4 regions of the Glaciecola sp. 1036 genome follow, and region 1 is predicted to be linked to each of the others. Evidence: predicted binding sites of a transcription regulator. Region 1 holds the regulator's gene; each other region holds the start of a gene.
What was found. Region 1 encodes LexA, which represses DNA repair genes until DNA is damaged. Its sites were predicted from a motif close to TACTGTATNNNNATACAGTA; they were not measured.
Positions count from the first base shown of each region.

Region 1 (4,881 bases):
AAATTGAATTATACAGGGTTTGTCTTTCTAATAAGGTGGGCCCGCTTAAGGTTTGACGTTTACGTTGAAAATGTGTGCGTGCAACGCGCACAAGTTTTTGTGCAATCTGTTTATCACTACCATGTAAGTCAGCGAGTTGTCGTGTCGATACCGCCTGAGAATAACTGACAAAATTATCCCGGCCGAAAAATATCACTATCATGGCTTTGCGCAGCCAGTTAGGCGAGGCTTTGCTAGCGAATAGCTGGGCAAATCCAGATTTTTCCTTTCCTGCAGAGCGTCCCCATGTAATAAACACAGGCACAACTTGAAAATCTAAATCTTTTTGTTCCCGATGAAGATGAAATAATTCAGTTAAGATATCTTCAATTGCAGTGGGTTTTACTTTACGGGTTAAAATACTTTGAGGGCGTTCAAGAAAAAAACGCCTTTTGGTTTGATAACCGCCAATATCTACTACGTCTTGAGGATCAGGTAACCCCAATTGTTTTACTGACTTAGATAAAGCGATCTGATCAGTAAACGACTCTGTTTGCAGTAAATATAGAATAGGTTTGGATTTGTCGATGCCCAGTTCTTTTTCGACATCTGCCGGTACACTTTTTACTGACACTAGCCAGCTGATTGGCTTTTCCAACAGCCATCGAAGCGCAGCTCGAATAGGGTTCATGTTTGCTCCATCACAAATTTCTAAAACGATCCTACCATGTAGTTATTTACTTACCCTAATACTAGATGGCTTAGTAGTAGACCGTTGTTTATTCTTAGTCGTTCATTATAAACCAAATTTTTTACAAGCTAAGCTTTTGATTATCAACAGTTGCGTTTTAATTCACATTGGTTATACTGCTCACATAACTGTATAGAAAAACAGGCTGTTTATGCGTCCACTAACTCAACGACAACAGGAAGTACTCGATCTTATCAAGAGCACTATGCTCGATACTGGTATGCCACCAACGCGCGCAGAAATTGCAAGGCAATTGGGGTTCAAGTCGGCAAATGCTGCTGAGGAGCACTTAAAAGCCTTGGCTAAAAAGGGGGTAATTGACATTTTACCCGGAACTTCCCGTGGGATTAAACTGAATTGCGCATTAGATGATGAAGTTGAAGAAGGCTTGCCTTTGATTGGTAAAGTAGCGGCCGGTGAGCCCATTCTAGCGCAAGAGCATGTGGAATCTCACTATAAAGTTGATCCCGCTATGTTCCATCCCAATGCTGATTACTTGTTGCGCGTACAGGGAGAAAGTATGAAAAACATCGGCATTATGGATGGTGACTTATTGGCTGTGCATAAAACTAAGGATGTACGCAATGGGCAGGTGGTAGTTGCCCGAGTGGACGAAGATGTTACTGTGAAACGCTTAATCCAGAAAGGCTCTCAAGTCATATTGGAAGCGGAAAACGATGACTTTGCTCCGATCAAGGTTGATCTAGCTTCACAATTTTTCACTATTGAAGGACTTGCAGTTGGTGTAATTCGCGATTCCAATAACTTCTAAAAATTTTAAACAAAAATTAACAAAAAAGCGGCTTTAATGCCGCTTTTTTGTTCAAATCGGTCAAATAATAAACTGTAAATATAAAAAAACGCCAAATCTCACTACTTTTTTTAAAAAATCTCTTTACGCCAAGCTTTTATTGGTTAATCATTGTACACTTATTCACAATCTGATAACAAAAAACAAACGTGAATGTCGATTTCAGGAAATTAGCATTGTTTTATGGATATCTCGGGGGAGAAAAGTGTGAAGTCACTCAAAGCCGTAATGGGATTATTAACGCTATGTGTACCTTTCTTCAGTTTTGCCCAAAGCGCAGCTGAACGATCTGACTTAAACTTAAGGCGCGGTGTCACTGATATCAGTGATCAGGTGTATGGGTTACACATGTTGATGTTTTGGATATGTGTTGTCATTGCTGTCATTGTGTTTGGTGTGATGTTTATAGCTATGCTTAAACATCGCAAGTCGAAAGGGCATGCACCAGCCAATTTTCACGAAAATGTAAAAGTAGAAATTGCTTGGACGGTTGTGCCTTTTATCATTTTGATTGTGATGGCAGTACCTGCTGCTAGCACTTTGATGGACATGGAAGATGTCAGTAAGCCTGACCTCAGTATTGAAGTAACTGGCTCTCAATGGAAATGGCATTATAAATACATGGACCGAGAGGTCGAATTTTTCTCTTTATTAGCATCTCAAAGAGAGCAAATTGAAAATAAATTTCCTAAAGGTGAAAACTACTTATTAGAAGTTGATCGTCCTTTAGTCATTCCAACCGGACAAAAAGTCCGCTTCTTAATCACTTCCGATGATGTTATTCACAGCTGGTGGGTTCCTGATTTTGCAGTTAAGAAAGATGCTAATCCTGGGTTTATTAATGAAGCCTGGACCAGAGTCAATGAACCAGGGGTGTATCGAGGACAGTGTGCAGAATTGTGCGGCAAAGACCACGGGTTTATGCCAATTGTCGTGATTGCAAAAGAACCCGCTGAATTCGACCGTTGGATTGATGAACAAGAACGCATTGCTCAAGAAAAACGCGCCGAAGAAGAACGCCTACTTGCAATGAATATGAGTAAAGAAGAGTTAATGGCCTCAGGTGAGCAGATTTATAACTCGGTGTGCGCAGCTTGCCATCAACCCTCAGGTGAAGGTTTGCCCGGGGCTTTCCCTGCACTTAAAGGTTCTGCATTTATATTAAATGACCGTCAAGGCCATATCGACGTTGTGGTTAATGGTCGTGCTGGTACTGCCATGCAAGCCTTTTCTAAGCAATTGAGTATGTCTGAAATTGCGGCGGTTGTGACTTATACGCGAAATGCTTGGGGGAACAACACAGATGATCTTGTGCAAGCAAAAGACGTTAACGATTTAATTCAAGGTAAATAAGGGGCAAGAGCATGGCTACAGTAACAAATACTCCAGCGGACACGCACACTGCCGATCATGGACATGATGATCACCATCATGGAGCACCCAAAGGTATTTTACGATGGGTGTTGACTACTAACCATAAGGATATAGGCACCCTTTATTTGTGGTTTGCTTTTATTATGTTTTTGGTTGGTGGTGCAATGGCAATGGTCATTCGTGCCGAACTATTCCAGCCTGGTCTACAAATCGTTGACCCGAACTTTTTTAACCAAATGACCACAGTCCACGGTTTGATCATGGTATTTGGCGCAGTAATGCCAGCCTTTACCGGTTTGGCAAACTGGCTAGTACCTATGATGATAGGTGCGCCAGATATGGCGCTACCGCGGATGAACAACTGGTCATTTTGGATATTGCCTTTTGCTTTCTTAATACTACTTTCCAGTTTATTTTTAGAAGGCGGCGGTCCAAATTTTGGCTGGACCTTCTATGCTCCATTATCAACCACTTATAGTGGTGATAGCACTGCCCTGTTTGTGTTCTCGGTACACATTATGGGCATAAGTTCTATCATGGGCGCAATCAACGTAATTGTTACTATTTTGAATATGCGCGCACCAGGCATGACATTAATGAAAATGCCTATGTTCGTATGGACCTGGTTAATCACGGCATTTTTGCTTATCGCTGTAATGCCAGTGCTAGCTGCTGCAGTGACTATGGTGTTAACAGATAAATTCTTTGGTACTAGTTTCTTTGATGCAGCTGGTGGCGGTGACCCGGTTATGTTCCAGCATATTTTCTGGTTCTTTGGGCATCCAGAGGTTTACATAATGATATTGCCAGCGTTTGGTATTATTTCTCAAATCGTACCAACCTTTTCGCGTAAAAAGCTCTTTGGCTACGCGTCAATGGTATATGCAACGGCTTCTATTGCGTTGCTTTCGTTTATCGTGTGGGCGCACCACATGTTTACGACCGGTATGCCAGTCGGCGCTGAAATGTTCTTTATGTTTGCGACCATGCTGATATCTGTTCCCACCGGTGTAAAAGTATTTAACTGGGTCGCCACCATGTGGCGAGGGTCCCTCACCTTTGAAATTCCCATGATGTTTGCGATTGCCTTTATTGTACTATTTACCATTGGTGGATTATCTGGCTTGATGCTTGCCATAACACCTGTGGATTTCCAATATCATGATACATATTTTGTGGTCGCACATTTCCACTATGTATTAGTAACAGGTGCAGTATTCTCAATAATGGCAGCCGTCTATTATTGGTTACCCAAGTGGACGGGCAAGATGTTTGACGTCACTTTGGCGAAATGGCATTTCTGGTGTTCGTTAATTTCAGTTAATGTGCTTTTCTTCCCTATGCATTTCGTTGGCTTGGCGGGTATGCCAAGACGTATTCCTGATTATGCGTTGCAATTTGCTGATTTCAATAAATGGATAAGCATCGGTGGTTTTGCATTTGGTCTTTCACAACTGATCTTCTTAGTTCTGATAGTCAAAGCATGTCGCAAACAAGGTGAGCCAGTTACGGATCAAGTATGGGAAGGCGCCGAAGGTCTCGAGTGGGAAATTCCATCGCCTGCACCTTATCATACATTTGATACACCGCCGGTAGTGAAATAGGCGTTAACGCTCATGGCAGTAGAAGAAACTAACTCTGACAATCAAAAGGACGCTGGTGATATGCCTACCAATACCCAGCGTCCTAATCATGCTAAAACCGTTGGCAAATTGGTATTTGTTGTGGTTGCTATGTTCGGGTTTGGTTTCGCTTTAGTACCACTCTACGAAGTGTTTTGTGAACTCACGGGTATCAATGGAAAAACATCTGATACCGCAGCAGTTTATGAACCTATAGAAATAGATAAAACTCGCACTATTACAGTGGATTTTATTACCCGCACCAACACTGGCATGCCTTGGGAATTTAAGGCTGTGACTAAACGTGTTGAAATTAATCCTGGGGAGCTAAGTGAAGTCGCATT
Region 1 is NZ_JBLWFH010000010.1:54,590-59,470, forward strand. It holds gene plsB (glycerol-3-phosphate 1-O-acyltransferase PlsB) at 1-670, opposite strand, end outside; gene lexA (transcriptional repressor LexA) at 882-1,502, shown strand; gene coxB (cytochrome c oxidase subunit II) at 1,770-2,894, shown strand; gene ctaD (cytochrome c oxidase subunit I) at 2,906-4,519, shown strand; gene ACNKW3_RS14510 (cytochrome c oxidase assembly protein) at 4,580-4,881, shown strand, end outside.

Region 2 (4,881 bases), on a different contig from region 1:
AAGAGACAGTTTTTTTGCGATCATTTAGCGCTTGAATACTTTCCACAGAAGCTCGCTTAGTACGTTCAACCACTACTCGCTGAACACCAGAGGCGATAAGTTTTTCGATAATCGAAGGGTGTTTGATTTTACCCCGATGTTTGACTGTAAGATTGCCTGTTTGTTGGGCAATACTGTGCACAAGCATACCGGGTTTTAGCTCTGATATTGGAATTGTAATGTACTGTGGCTGCATCATAAATACACAAACTGCTAGTTATTTGCTTATTTATCGGCAACTTAAGGAAATTTATTGAGTAAATAACCTGATATCGAAATAACGTCGATATCAGGGTGAATAGATGAGGGATATTTCTGTCGTTAAGTGGCTAAAATCATTGTGTAATTAGCCACTTAAAACTGGATCTTAGCGCACTAAATCTCTATTGTGCCATCCACGCTTGGCACCAGCCATTGGCATTGACTAATTTACCAGGGAAAATACCGCAAGGACGCCATTCAGCGCCGGCTTCACCTTGGATATATTTGCAGTTTCCACAGGTTTTACCTTCAACTTCTGATTTATGTGTGTACTTTAGAGCTACCGCTTGAGCATTGTCTAAAGACAATTTCTCTTGTGCATTTGCACGTAGCGCAATACCGCCCAGAGTCACACCTATCAAAGTTGAACCAGACAATTTTAAAAAGTTACGACGGTCAAGTTTCTTCATTGCTTTTCCTCTAAAAAGACTGTAAATGATAATTATTCTTTTTTATCATCTGCCTAAAACAACAAAGGCTCACCCGAAGGTAAGCCATTGATAAGTAATTTTATACTTATACACTAGCAATTTAGATTAGCAACAAAGATATTAAGTTCAATTGATCTAGATTAAATGTACAGATAAATTAACAAATATCGAAATCCTTTGTTTTGGGGGGTTTCCAAATGGAACTCGGTTGGGACTCAGGCTTAGCATAGCTCAATCTGTCGATTCTGCTTGTATTGTGATAGCTATCTAATCCAGAAACACAAATACTATGTGCAGCTTCAATATCTAAGTATCCATCGTCAGCAATGATAGTGGAAGGCAAGAAGAGTTCAATTATCTCGCCTATCACCAGTTCAGTCTTATTCAACTCAATTAGTTGAATACTTTTTACTTTCAAGCCGATTTTAATTTTCGCTTCAGCTACATAGGGCGCTTTGATCCCTTGGCTAAACTCTTGTGTTAGATTTGTCTGTTCAAACTCACTTACGTCACTCTCATATCGCGCCGAAGTTTGATGAGCTTGCAACAGCATATTTGAGTTCACGTGATTAATGGTAAATTCGCCTGTCGTCTTCAAATTACTTAGGGTATCTCTAACCACTGTATGCGGGCGCATCAGCATGCCCATTAAAGGCGGATTTGCTCCCACATGAAATACCGAACTAACGATGCATAAATTGGTATTACCTTCAGCGTTTCGTGTGCCGATTAAATTGGCACTTTTAAAGCCGCTTAATGAATTAATTAAATTTGCTCGATATCTTTGCTCTAGTCTGTCAATCTGATCTCTTGTAAATTGCTTCTGCATCATTCATCGTCTCGCTTAGCAATAATGTTTACACCAAACCCAGTATCCTCAATAAACACCTCTATGGGCGAACAACATATTTGGCAATCCACGATTTGATGTTGATTTATATCGTTAATTTCATCGATCTCTATGTCATTTGACGTCATGCAATAGGGACACTCAAATGTTTCAGCTCTGCTTAAGCTCATGAATAAAACATCACTTTAGGGTTAGTTTAAAATGACTAATACGCCTAAGTTAGCTAGCCGGATTCATTCTTTTAAATGCTCGAAATTGTCTTTTTTGTAATCTAACGAGTACGAATTGAGCATCATTTCAATTAAATAACCATTGACAATCACTGTATATTAAACCAGTATCTATTCCCCTTTTGAGCAACGTTATTTTTAGTCAATGCGTGATTTACCTACTTTTTATTATCATGATCACTTCGTTGAATTCCTGAAATTTATACGGAATACCTGCACGCATTTGCTACACCCTGAGCATCTCAAATTTCTAAAAGAATTTGATGAAGCAACTAAAGATCAACAATGCCTGTTCATACGATGCGTTAATCGCAAGCTTCCGGTAATTAATAGCAAGAGTTTAATTTTTGTCGAACTTGGCGACATTCAACAGCTACTATCAGATTTGAAACAAAAGGGTTGGTTAAGCGAGGTAACTGAAAAAGATAAAGGCCGTTTTATAAACGCGCTTACTAAGGACGGTCTTTACGACCTGGCAAATTCGCCCTTAATTGAACTAACCACATCTGTTAAAAAAAGCTACCCCAGACAGCTCTTGGTAGAAGCCTGCCATGCAATCTCGGGGCGAGATATTTGCGCCACAGATATTGCCAAAGAGTATGTTGTGCGCGCGAAGGACGACATCATCGATTACTTTTTGTTTCTGTATTTTGGAAACTGTCGAGACCGCTTAAACCAATTCAGTATGCGAGATTTAGGGATAATGCGCACCAGAGAAGAAATCGCTCAGGTACAAAGTCGCTTTGAATGCAAACACCAAGCTCTGAGCGTTTTTCAGTTAAAACATTTACGTAGAGAACTTAAAACCCTGCCCCTGCAAACGGCCAACGAAATCTTAGCCTTGTATCACAGCTTACCGGAAGCCGTGGGCGAACAAGCTGAACTGGAAAAAAATAAAATCGCTTTTTTGTTGGCAAATAGGCTAATTGAACATGATGTCTTATTGGCATTGCCTTTGTTAAAACAAATTCAACATCAAGACGCCCAAGAGAAGTGGTGTAGAGAAGCATTTAAACAGGGAATGAAAGAACAGGTAGAAGCACAGTTGTTGAGCATTATTGACAACCCAATAAGTGATCATCTGGCATTTTTTGCAGAAGACTTTTTAGCCAGAAAGTATCAACAAAAACGCACCAGTTTGATGACCGATATGTTGCGTCAAGGAAACCGACACCTTGTAATAGACGAAATTTATAAAGGCTCGGTAGAAAAAGGCGTTATCACCCACTATCAAAATCAAGGACTGCTCGCTTTTAGAACAGAAAACAATTTATGGCGAGCTCTGTTTTGTTTAATTTTGTGGGAAGAGATTTTCGACACGCCTGGCATGGGACTGGCAACGGAATTTGACTATATGCCAGAAAGCTTAAAACAAAATAAGCTGTATGAATCAGCTGGTACGCAAATCGAAAACACACTAGTACATTTAACATCTGGCGAAGCTTGGATAAATGCTGTTGTACGTTCGTTAGCAAAACATGCACACAAGCCTCAAAGTTTATATTCAGCCACACCTACCCTTATAGAAGAATTAAAATATTTAACTCAGCTTTCTGATCCTTTAGGTTTGCAGGGTATTTTGCTCCGTATGGCAAAGGATTGGCATGGCACCAAAGATGGTTTTCCAGATATTACTGTGGTCGAAAACAATCAAATTAGATTTGAAGAAATAAAAGGCGAAGGAGATGCCTTAAGACGAAATCAACTATTGCGTATTCAACAATTGCGCGAATTGGGGTTTGAGGTACAAATCACCACCGCAGAATTTGCCATAGATCCCATGCAACCCTATGTTGTAGTCGATATTGAGACTACTGGAGGCCGTGCCAATCAACATAAAATCACCGAAATTGGTATGGTTAAAATAATTAATGGTGAAGTCGTTGATCAGTGGCAAAGCCTGATAAATCCGCAACGAAAAATATCCAAATTTATTACCCAATTAACCGGTATAGATGATGAAATGGTGTCTGAGGCACCGGTTTTTGAAGAAGTCGCAGATCAAATTGAAAACTTCACTAAAAACAGTATTTTTGTTGCTCATAACGTTAATTTTGACTACGGTTTCATACGCGAAGAATTCAATAGAATCGAGCGTATCTGGCGCAGACCCAAACTTTGTACCGTGCAACAAATGCGCAAATATTTTAAAGGCCTTGAGTCCTATTCTTTAGCCAATTTAACCAAGCATTTCGACATTTCTATGCAGCGCCACCACAGAGCCATGTCAGACGCCATGGCAGCCAGTGAATTGTTGAATCTAGTGAATGAAAAGCGTCTGCAACTGCAAAATCAAGCACATTAGTTCTCTACCATGCATTGTTCCCAAAGCTGGGAATCCACATTGGCTGGTATCTGGGATTTAGGCTGTTGAAAAAAAGACTTTCTAATCTTCTCAAGTTGATTTGCTTGTCTGAGATTACTTAAGGCTAGTTGCATTTTTTGTCGCTGAAAATCAGGTACTGCTAAATTTAGAGCTAAATAATTTGATGCAATTTTCGATTGCGGCAACATAAAAACGGGAGCTATGTCATGCATGCTTAAATTCGCGGAACCAACATAAGCTTTGATGCTAGTGGCAGAATTTATTAACAAGTCAGTTCGACCTGATAAAAACGGATCCAAGACTCCAATTTTGCTGGTGACTAAAAGCATATTTTGACCAGCCACAAAGCCTAGCTCAGTTAAAATCGCCGAATAAGCATTGTCCTTAGAAACTGCTAACTTATAGTTGGCCAGATCATTCGCTTTATTGACAACAATGTCGTATCGTCGCGCTAGCTTATAAAAACAGTTTTGTCCCGATACTAAGGGACCAATCCAATTAAAACTTGATTCGCGCTCGGGTAATCGCGCAACAGACACTAAACCCGCTGAAGTATTTTGCTCAGCCATTCGATAAGCGCGCTTCCAAGGCAGTTGAACAAATTGGCAATCAATACCCACCTGCTCACAAATCTCTCGAACGATTGCGACATTGATACCGGTAATTGTTCCCTGTCGTTGAAAGTTATAAGGCGGAAAGTGTTCGGTATAAATAGTGAGGTCTACAAAGTTTTGTTGTTGTAAA
Region 2 is NZ_JBLWFH010000014.1:25,195-30,075, forward strand. It holds gene ACNKW3_RS16565 (HD-GYP domain-containing protein) at 1-238, opposite strand, end outside; gene ACNKW3_RS16570 (high-potential iron-sulfur protein) at 423-710, opposite strand; gene ACNKW3_RS16575 (flavin reductase family protein) at 889-1,560, opposite strand; gene ACNKW3_RS16580 (CPXCG motif-containing cysteine-rich protein) at 1,560-1,751, opposite strand; gene ACNKW3_RS16585 (exonuclease domain-containing protein) at 1,957-4,116, shown strand; gene ACNKW3_RS16590 (substrate-binding periplasmic protein) at 4,113-4,881, opposite strand, start outside.
Region 2: a site for LexA is predicted at 1,902-1,921, ahead of ACNKW3_RS16585 (exonuclease domain-containing protein). Genes of this name have one in related genera too.

Region 3 (4,881 bases), on a different contig from region 1:
TGGAATTGGATGACATCTGTAAAAATGCATCTTCTAGTGAAACTTGAGAAACAGTAAGGTCATGTAGCTCTATCTTCTGTGCAAATAAGTAACCTAGTGTGTCTTCGGCACATTGACTGACCAGCTCAACAAACTGCCCCCTTGATTGAACTTGGGTAATGCCTGCTATGCCAGTGTGAAAATCTTGCATGGATGAAGTTTTAAACCGAATGACTTTACCGCCCATTTTATTTTTTAAGGAATCGCAGGTACCTTCATGTAAAAGCTTACCTTGCGACAATAAATAGGCTTTTTCGGCAAGTGCGTCGGCTTCTTCCAAATAATGTGTGGTGAGTAATACACTGGTTCCGTGCTGGGCAAGTTCTCTGATACATTGCCAGAATTGGCGTCTAGCTTGCACATCAAGTCCAACCGTCGGTTCGTCTAAAAGCACCACTTGCGGATTTCCACAGATTGCCAATGCAAAAAATAATCGTTGTTGCTGTCCGCCAGATAATGCTTTGAATCTGCGTTTACGCAAGTCCGTTAAACCCGCGATATTTAATATTTGAGCCAAAGGAAGAGGGTTTAAGTAATAACTACTAAACAACACTATGTGCTCTTCAATGGTCAGGGTTTCAGGCATTTTCGCCGATTGCAAAATGGTACCAATACGTTGTCTTGCGGGAAGACTTCCGGGCTTGTATCCAGCAATACTGATATTACCGCTGTCGGGTGTTAATCGACCCAATAGATGATTGATTAGAGTAGTTTTTCCAGCGCCATTGGCACCCAACAAGGCAATAATTTCGCCTTGGTTAATAGTCAAACTGACATCGCAAAGTGCATCCAGTTTTCCGAATTTTTTCGATACATTTGAGACCTGTATCAATGGGGTTTGTTCTGACATAGTGCCTCCTATTGTTGAGTATATTGTGTCGGAGGCGTTGCATTCTATGTAGAAACAAATGTCACAACTTTGATGTGACATTTGTCACTTTGTTTTTTAGCTACCAGGTAAAGTCACCACTACCTGATTAATTAAAATCTTATCATCAGTGCCTGAAGTTAAGGGGCCATTAAATTGAATTGATACACGTTCGATCAAGGCTAGGCTACCGTTTCCATCATCCACAGGTGCAAATGTAAAGGTATTCGTACCTGCAATTAAGGCTTCTTGAGGACCGTATATTCGGGTGTAATTTGGCGCTCCGGTTTGCACGTATCCCTGTGCACTCAGCCCTCCATCAATTTGAGCTTGGGTTACAGTAATGCTGTATTCAATACTGGCACCGGTATAGTCGGTTAACGCTATTTGGCCAATGATATTTTGCGTATTTGCCGACCAGTCTGGCGTCACTTCCAAAGCCTGCTCAGCAGCATTATGGGCGGTTGTTGCAGTGGTCCCATAATCTGCCCTGAATCCTTGAGCGTCATTTACGAAATCGTAAGTGATTATGATGGGATCTGGTTCACCATCCACAGGCACCACCAAATCTAGTAAGCGGCTGACATGGTCATCCACTTTCACTTGTACCAATAGATGATTTTCACCTGACTCTAAGGTGCCAGCTACCGTGACAGTGCCAGTAGCGGCATCTATTGCAAAGGCTTGTGAACCGTCGCCACCAAGTAATGACCACTCCACACTTGCTTCGGCATCTATGTCTGCGCCATTTGGACCCGTTGCCGTTAAGGTTACAACTTCAGTTCCTTCACTAGTGTCTTGTGCCAAGATTGTAATGGCACCAGGAGCAACTATTTCAGGTTCTAGCCCCCTTACATAGCTATTTAACCAAACGAGTGCAGGTTTCTCCGAATCATCTTCTCGCACTAAGGCTGCACCTTGTTCATCTCGCCACAAGCCCGGACGATAGCCCCAAAGAGTGATACCTTTTACCGACGGATGCTCCCAGAAAATTGGGAAAATGCGTTGATATTCCTGAAGTTGTGTTAGCTCGGTCGGCCCATCTATATCAAGTTCAGCGATGTAAATATCGAGTGCTGTTGCGGCTAGGGTCTCTAAGTTAGTTTGCATTTGTGCACTGGTACCTGAAAGTGAAAATGCATGGGCTTGAAAGGCGATGGAATCGATTAGTTCACGATCTTTTAATAGCATCGCTAGCTCTGCTAGTTTCGCAGTTCTACTTGGTGAGTTGATCACATTGTATTCATTAATCATCAAGTTAGCAGTAGCAGGGAAGGTATTTCTGGCCATCTGAAATGCATTAATTATCCAATCAAATTCTGCTGCTTTAGCTTCGGCGTCTGATTGTGTTAATCCATCCGCTAAATAGGCATCCACTAATTCTGTGGTTGTTTCGGGGGCAAATAGCCTTAACGCATCAATATAATTTGGACCATCATTTTCAGCATTCGGTGGATCATTATCAAACTCATTTACAACTTCAATATAATCGAGTTCTGGGTATCTTTCATTGACCGCATCAAACCATTCTTGGATCTCTACAAGCTGCTCTGCGGTTGGTAAATCTCGTATCCAGTTAGGTTGCTGGTTTCCCCAAACTAGCACGTGCATTTTAAATGGGTATCCATTGTCTTTTGCAAGCTCGTATGCTTCATCTAAGTTATCCCAAGCAAAGGCATCCCTTGTGGCTTCTGTACTCCCCCATTTACCCGCATTTTCTGGTGTTACCTGATTAAAGTAATCAGAAAAATTCACTGCCTGATTACCACAGCACACACTGCCAAGGAACTTGTCTTGGCCTTCCGCCATTGGACCTTCTTCAGGCGGTGGTGGAGGTGACGGCGGTGGTGGAGGCGGTGGCGGTTCAGGTGGCGGTGGTACTGTTACCTCTGGTATAGGTTGTGTTCCATTTCTATTATCGCAGCCCGCTAGCAGAACTAACGAAGCTGTTAAAGCGGTATACGCAAGTATTTTTTGCAGCTGATGTGTCGCTAATCTCATCGGTTGTCATGCCTCTTTAAGGTTTGAAAAGTATAAATTCAGGCCTTTTAAACTAGTCAAAAATCTTTTTATATTGCTCATTTTGCGCCCTTGAGCAGAGTGAATACTAAGCCCATAGAAAATAAATAAAATTACTAAATTTACTTTTTAAATAATTTTTTAACAAATAATTAACCTTGGTGATTTTTCTAAAAATCACTTATATTCACATAACTTTAAAAATAATATTCAGTAAATTCATTTAGTTATAGATTAGGTTTGAATTCTATCGAGGACTTCTATTGATCAATTAAGTAAAATATTTATACTGTATTTATATACAGTATTTAAGGTTGCTTATGAATCCTATTTTGCATGAACTACAAAACAAGCAATGGGTTTGGTCAGCCACTTGTGCTAAGCAACAAGAACAACAAAAAAAACGCTCGACCACCGGCTTTGCTTCTTTTGACAATATTCTCTCGTCTGGATTTCCAGATACGGGCATGGTGCACATTGGCTCCCGACAAGGTAGTGGTGAGCTAAGCTTCTTGCTATACATACTGGGTCATCAATTAGATACAAAAGATGCTAGGTTTTGGGTATTTATTGCTCCTCCGGGACATATTAATGCCGAATTTTTATTGGCCAACAATGTTGACCTTGAGCATTTGTTCATTATTCACAATGCCTCCTGTGAAGATGCTTTGTGGAGCGCTGAACAATGCGCTAAAAGTGGTGCTTGTGCCAATGTGTTTGTATGGCAAAAAAATCTATCTCAAGTGCAAGTAAGAAAATTAGAAGTGGCCGCTCAACGAGGGCGTTGCCGTTGTTTTTGGTTTGATTATAGCCAACAACTACAGCAAAACTTGCCTTTAACCTTGTCGTTATCTTTGCAACGTCAACAAGATTGGATTCAGGTGGGTATCAATAAGCAAAAAGCAGGATGGGCGAAGACACCGGTAAAAATTCCATTTCCTTTGCGTTGTAAAAAGTCGATCAGATACACCTCATCTGAATCAGCTAATCTGCAACACAATGTTGTTAATCTACACAATTAAGCGCTCGGGGATAAGATGCAATTTGATACCCAATCTTTATGGTTGTATTTGCATTTTCCAATGCTGCAACTGAATGTACTTGAGCAGTCTCAGGTATCAGAAACACAAGATATTGATAAACCTAGGGCCATTTATCAAAGTACCAATAATCAAATTGTGCAAGTCAATCAAGCGGCCTTTAATCAAGGGATTCGTATAGGCATGGGATTGGCGAAAGCCAGTTTATTATTCAGTGATTTAGCCTTGCATGAATACATGCCTGAAATAGAAGAAAATACCATTCAACAACTGGCTCAAAGCCTTTATTTAATTACCTCAGATATTGCGCTTTCACCACCATCAGGGATCATTTTACGCGCTCAAAATATGTTGCATTTGTATGGCGATTTGAAGAGCTATTGGCGCATTATTAGTTATTGTCTTGGGCAACATGGTTATGACTATCAAGCTGCCAGCGCTTATTCCATTCAATCGGCAAAGCTATTAGCTCTACAAGGCAAAACCCTCATTACAGAAGAGCGAAAAGCCATTCAGCAACAGCTTGAGAAGTGCACGATTTCGCTTTCTGAAATAGATGCTAAAGATGTTGAAAAACTCGCTCGCATTGGCGTACATACGGTAAAAGAGTTACAAAAATTACCTGCGGCAGAATTGGCCAATCGCGTCAGTCGATACAGTATGAACGTGATCAATGAATTACGCGGCCACTCACCTGCAAAAGTGCGTTTCTTCCAACCCGCCACAGAATTTCAAGATTTTATTGAGTTAATTTATGAGATCGAAGATCTGCAAAAACTCTTACCCGTGCTCGCTCGCAGTTTGAGTAAATTGGAACATTTTTTATATGTCCGTAATGCCAGATGCATGAGTATTGCGCTGGATTTATTGCAGCGAGAAGAAAGCCCTTTGAAATTGGAGTTTAATAGTGCACTA
Region 3 is NZ_JBLWFH010000002.1:15,146-20,026, reverse strand. It holds gene ACNKW3_RS02700 (ABC transporter ATP-binding protein) at 1-889, opposite strand, end outside; gene ACNKW3_RS02695 (endo-1,4-beta-xylanase) at 986-2,908, opposite strand; gene imuA (translesion DNA synthesis-associated protein ImuA) at 3,247-3,948, shown strand; gene ACNKW3_RS02685 (Y-family DNA polymerase) at 3,964-4,881, shown strand, end outside.
Region 3: a site for LexA is predicted at 3,214-3,233, ahead of imuA (translesion DNA synthesis-associated protein ImuA). Genes of this name have one in related genera too.

Region 4 (4,881 bases), on a different contig from region 1:
TGATTCAATGTCACCAACAGTGCCACCGATTTCGACGATGGCAATTTCGTTACCTTCTGCGCCAGCAATGACTCGACGTTTAATTTCATTGGTGATGTGCGGAATAACCTGAATAGTTGCCCCTAGGTAATCGCCACGTCGTTCTCTGCGCAGTACTTCTTCATACACAGCACCTGTGGTGAAGTTGTTGCGCTGGGTCATGCGGGTACGAATAAAACGTTCGTAATGGCCTAAATCTAAATCCGTTTCTGCACCATCGTCTGTTACAAAGACTTCGCCGTGTTGAATAGGGCTCATAGTACCGGGATCTACATTAATGTAGGGGTCCAATTTGAGCATAGTTACCTTGAGGCCGCGGGCTTCAAGAATAGCTGCCAATGAGGCTGCAGCAATACCTTTTCCAAGTGATGAAACAACACCACCAGTGACGAAGATATAGTTTGTCATGTTAGGCCTAAAGTTTCCGAATTTTATTGTGAAAGCATAAATTTGAAGAACGAAATTTATACAAATTTAAAGCACAAGAATGCACTCATTCGATGGGCCGATAGTATAACGTTTTTTGTTTAGTTTAGTAAATTATAATTATTGTTTATTGCGTAATTGTTCTCGCCACTGGTATAGCAATGCTTGAGATTCTCTCGGGCTAAGTTCATCTAGATCTACTTGCGAAAGTTTTTGTTCTAGCCAATGCGGCGCTTCGATTTCAATCTGCATTTGCTGCGGCGCATCGACTTGCTCTAACGGGTGATTTTGTTGCTGCGGCGTCGCTGTTTCAAGCAATGCAAGTTTAGCTTTGGCAATGGTTAAAACATGATTTGGAACACCGGCGAGTTTAGCCACTTGAAGACCATAACTTTTATTAGCAGCACCTTGTTGCACTTGATGCATAAACTTAATGTCGTCATTATGTTCAATGGCATTTAAATGTACATTGCTGATATTTGAATATTTCTCAGTAAGCGAAGTAAGCTCAAAGTAATGGGTCGCAAATAAGGTAAAACAGTTAATTTTTTCAGCTAAGTAAGTTGCGCAGGCCCAAGCCAATGATAGTCCATCATAGGTGCTAGTTCCCCGACCAATTTCGTCCATTAGCACTAAACTATTGGCAGTAGCATTATTTAAGATATTGGCAGTATCTGTCATTTCTACCATAAAGGTAGAACGGCCTGACGCTAGATCATCCGATGCACCTATACGTGTAAAAATTCTATCGATAGGTCCGATACGCGCAGCTTCTGCCGGAACACAGCTACCCAAATATGTTAGCAACACAATTAAAGCAGTTTGACGCATATAAGTGGATTTTCCCCCCATGTTAGGGCCAGTTATCATTAGCATCTTGGTGCTGTCATTAATCAACAGAGGATTGGCAATGAAAGGCGACTCCATCACTTCTTCAACTACTGGGTGTCTACCTGCTGAATATTCAATAAGGTTTTCTTCAACAAGTTGTGGCCTAACCCAAGCTAGACTATCGGCTCGTTCTGCAAAATTTGCCATGACGTCTAGTTTTGCCAGATAATGCGCTGACTGCATCAGCGCTTTAAGGTGAGGAATAAATTGATCAAAAAGCTCGTCATACAAGCGTTTTTCTAGAGCCAAAGCACGACTTTGACTGTTTAATACTTTATCTTCATGCTCTTTAAGCTCAGGAATAATGTACCTTTCATTATTCTTTAATGTTTGGCGGCGTATATAGTCCGCAGGCACAAGTTCGCTGTTAGCTCGACTTACTTCAATATAAAAGCCATGTACTTTGTTATAATTTACTTTAAGGGTACTGATACCGGTGCGAATGCGTTCTCGATTTTCTAGTTGAGTTAAGAAATCAGTTGCACCTTGGGCAAGATCTCTAAGTTCATCTAGTTCAGTACTATATTCTGCTTTTATTACCCCGCCGTCTCGAATAACTACTGGCGGGTTTTCTGCAATTGCGCGCTCGAGTAATTCCGACAGTTCAGGATATTGCGTTATATGTTGAATATAGGATGATAGAGATTGACTAGCATTTTCATCTTCAGTATTTTGTATAACCTCTAACACAGAAAGAATATCTGGCAACACAGCCAACGCACTGCTAAGTCTCGAGAAGTCTCTTGGTCTGGCACTTCTAAGGGCAATGCGCGATAGCACGCGTTCCATATCTCCAACTTGTTTTAAAAGTTGTCGTAACTCATTGAAATCAGCGTTTTGAATAGCCTGCACTGATGTTTGACGTGACTTTATTTCTTCTGGCTCTCTCTCAGGCGCATGCATCATGCGTTGCAATAAACGTGATCCCATGGGGGTAACAGTTTTATCCAGCACACTGAGTAAGGTGTTTTCTAGTCCGCCAGATAAATTTCGTGTTAATTCTAAATTTTTCTGAGTTGCGGCATCCATTTGTAAACTGTGTTGAGGATTATCTTGGATTAGTTTATTGACATGTACCAGTTGAGTGCGCTGTGTTTCATTTACATATAATAATAAACAACCCGCACAACCAATTGACAACAAACTTTCATCAACGCCAAATCCGTCAAGGGTATTTGTTCCAAACTGTTGATTTAGCTTGTTGACGGCCGTTTGTTGGTCAAATTCCCATACCGGTCGTCGTCTGGAGCCTTTTAACACAGTCACTAATTGTGGAAACTGAAAATCTTCTGGATAGAGAATTTCTGCCACGTTAATTTTGGATAAATTGGCTAACAGGGCTTCTTCGCTGTGGCAATCAATGACGGTAAAACGTCCGCTGGCTAAATCTAAACTTGCACAGCCAAAACTCCCCTTATATTCATTAACAGCGACCAAAACGGCTTCTTTCTTTTCTTCTAACAAGGCCTCGTCGGTGATAGTGCCGGGCGTTACTATACGCACAACCTTGCGCTCTACTGGCCCTTTACTAGTGGCTGGATCTCCAATTTGCTCACAAATAGCAACGGATTCGCCCATTTTTACCAGTTTAGCGAGATAATTTTCAGCAGCATGATAGGGGACACCTGCCATAGGAATGGGTTCGCCGCCAGATTTTCCCCGAGCCGTTAGGGAAATATTCAATAATTCAGCGGCTTTTTTTGCATCAGAATAAAATAATTCATAAAAATCACCCATACGATAAAACAGCAAAATGTCAGGGTGTTCAGCTTTAATCTTTAAATATTGCGCCATCATAGGCGTGTGTTTTGTCGCAGTGTCAGGCATTGATTTTTATTATTCTTCTGTATTAATGGCGTTTAAATTTTGTGTGATCTAATGTACTTGCTTTATTATATTCTAAAGTAAAAATGCAGTGATGATAACAATGCTAAACAATCAACTAGAAAAAAAATTGCAGTTGTCTGAAGACTTGGGCCGACGTTTGATAGAAAAAAATGCTTTCGTCACTACCATAGAAAGCTGCACGGGTGGTGGTTTAGCCTACGCCATTACTGAAGTTCCTGGGTCAAGTGCTTATATTAAGCAAAGTTGGGTGACTTATTCCAATGAGGCTAAAATGTCACTGGTCGGGGTAAAAGCCAAGACCTTAGATCGTTATGGTGCGGTGTCCAAAGATACAGTAGTTGAAATGGCTAATGGTGGTTTATTGCGCTCAGCTGCCGACTATGCTGTTGCTATTAGTGGTATTGCAGGACCAACAGGCGGAAGCGCTCACAAGCCAGTAGGGTTAGTTTGGTTTGCTATAGCAACTAAATCTACCACAGTCAGTTTTAATCGTAAGTTCAGTGGCGATCGCCATTTAGTGCGCGAGCAAGCCATAGTGTTAGCCATTGAAAAACTGATCGATTGTATAGTTCAAGAACCGAATTAAACCTGTGATAATAAGGTTATTGTATATAGGTGTTAGGCTTTTTCGTGCTTAAATTAGGGCTCAGAAAAATTTAATTTACATGTAAATTCATACAGTTATTAAAAAATTCAAAAAAAGTCATTGAAACTGTATGGCTATACAGTATACTTCCGATATAAATGATTAGATGCTTAGTCGTTTGAATATAATTAAATGGTAATTTTTACCTGTAGTGTTATTGATAAAACACTCAAATTACGCAAGGATAAAATTGTGAAAGATAATAAAAATCAAGCTCTTAATGCGGCGCTAAGTCAAATTGAAAAGCAATTTGGTAAAGGTTCTATTATGCGTCTGGGTGATAATCAGGCGATGGATATAGAGTCAATATCAACAGGTAGCTTAAGTATTGATATTGCATTAGGAATCGGTGGTTTACCTTGCGGTCGAGTGGTTGAAATATATGGACCTGAATCCTCGGGTAAAACTACCTTGACTCTTCAGGTGATCGCCGAAGCTCAGAAAAAAGGGAAAACCTGTGCTTTCGTGGATGCGGAGCATGCATTAGACCCAGTTTATGCTGAGAAGTTAGGCGTAAACATCGAAGATTTACTGGTATCTCAGCCTGACACAGGTGAACAAGCACTTGAAATTTGTGACATGTTAGTCAGGTCTGGTGCTGTAGATGTTGTAATCGTTGACTCAGTAGCAGCACTTACACCTAAAGCAGAAATTGAAGGTGACATGGGAGATTCTCATGTTGGTCTACAAGCGAGATTAATGTCCCAAGCATTACGTAAGTTAACGGCAAACATTAAGCGTTCGAACACTTTATGTATTTTCATTAACCAAATTCGTATGAAAATTGGTGTTATGTTTGGTAACCCTGAGACTACAACGGGTGGTAATGCTCTTAAATTCTATTCCTCTGTTCGTTTGGATATTCGCCGTATAGGTGCAATTAAAGAAGGTGACGAGGTAGTTGGCAACGAAACTCGGGTTAAAGTCGTAAAAAATAAAGTTGCGCCTCCGTTTAAACAAGCTGAATTCCAAATTATGTATGGTTCTGGCATAAGTAAGGAAGCTGAGTTAATTGATCTCGGTGTAAGCCA
Region 4 is NZ_JBLWFH010000003.1:30,382-35,262, reverse strand. It holds gene ACNKW3_RS05190 (CTP synthase) at 1-447, opposite strand, end outside; gene mutS (DNA mismatch repair protein MutS) at 586-3,183, opposite strand; gene ACNKW3_RS05180 (CinA family protein) at 3,284-3,790, shown strand; gene recA (recombinase RecA) at 4,043-4,881, shown strand, end outside.
Region 4: a site for LexA is predicted at 3,915-3,934, ahead of recA (recombinase RecA). Genes of this name have one in related genera too.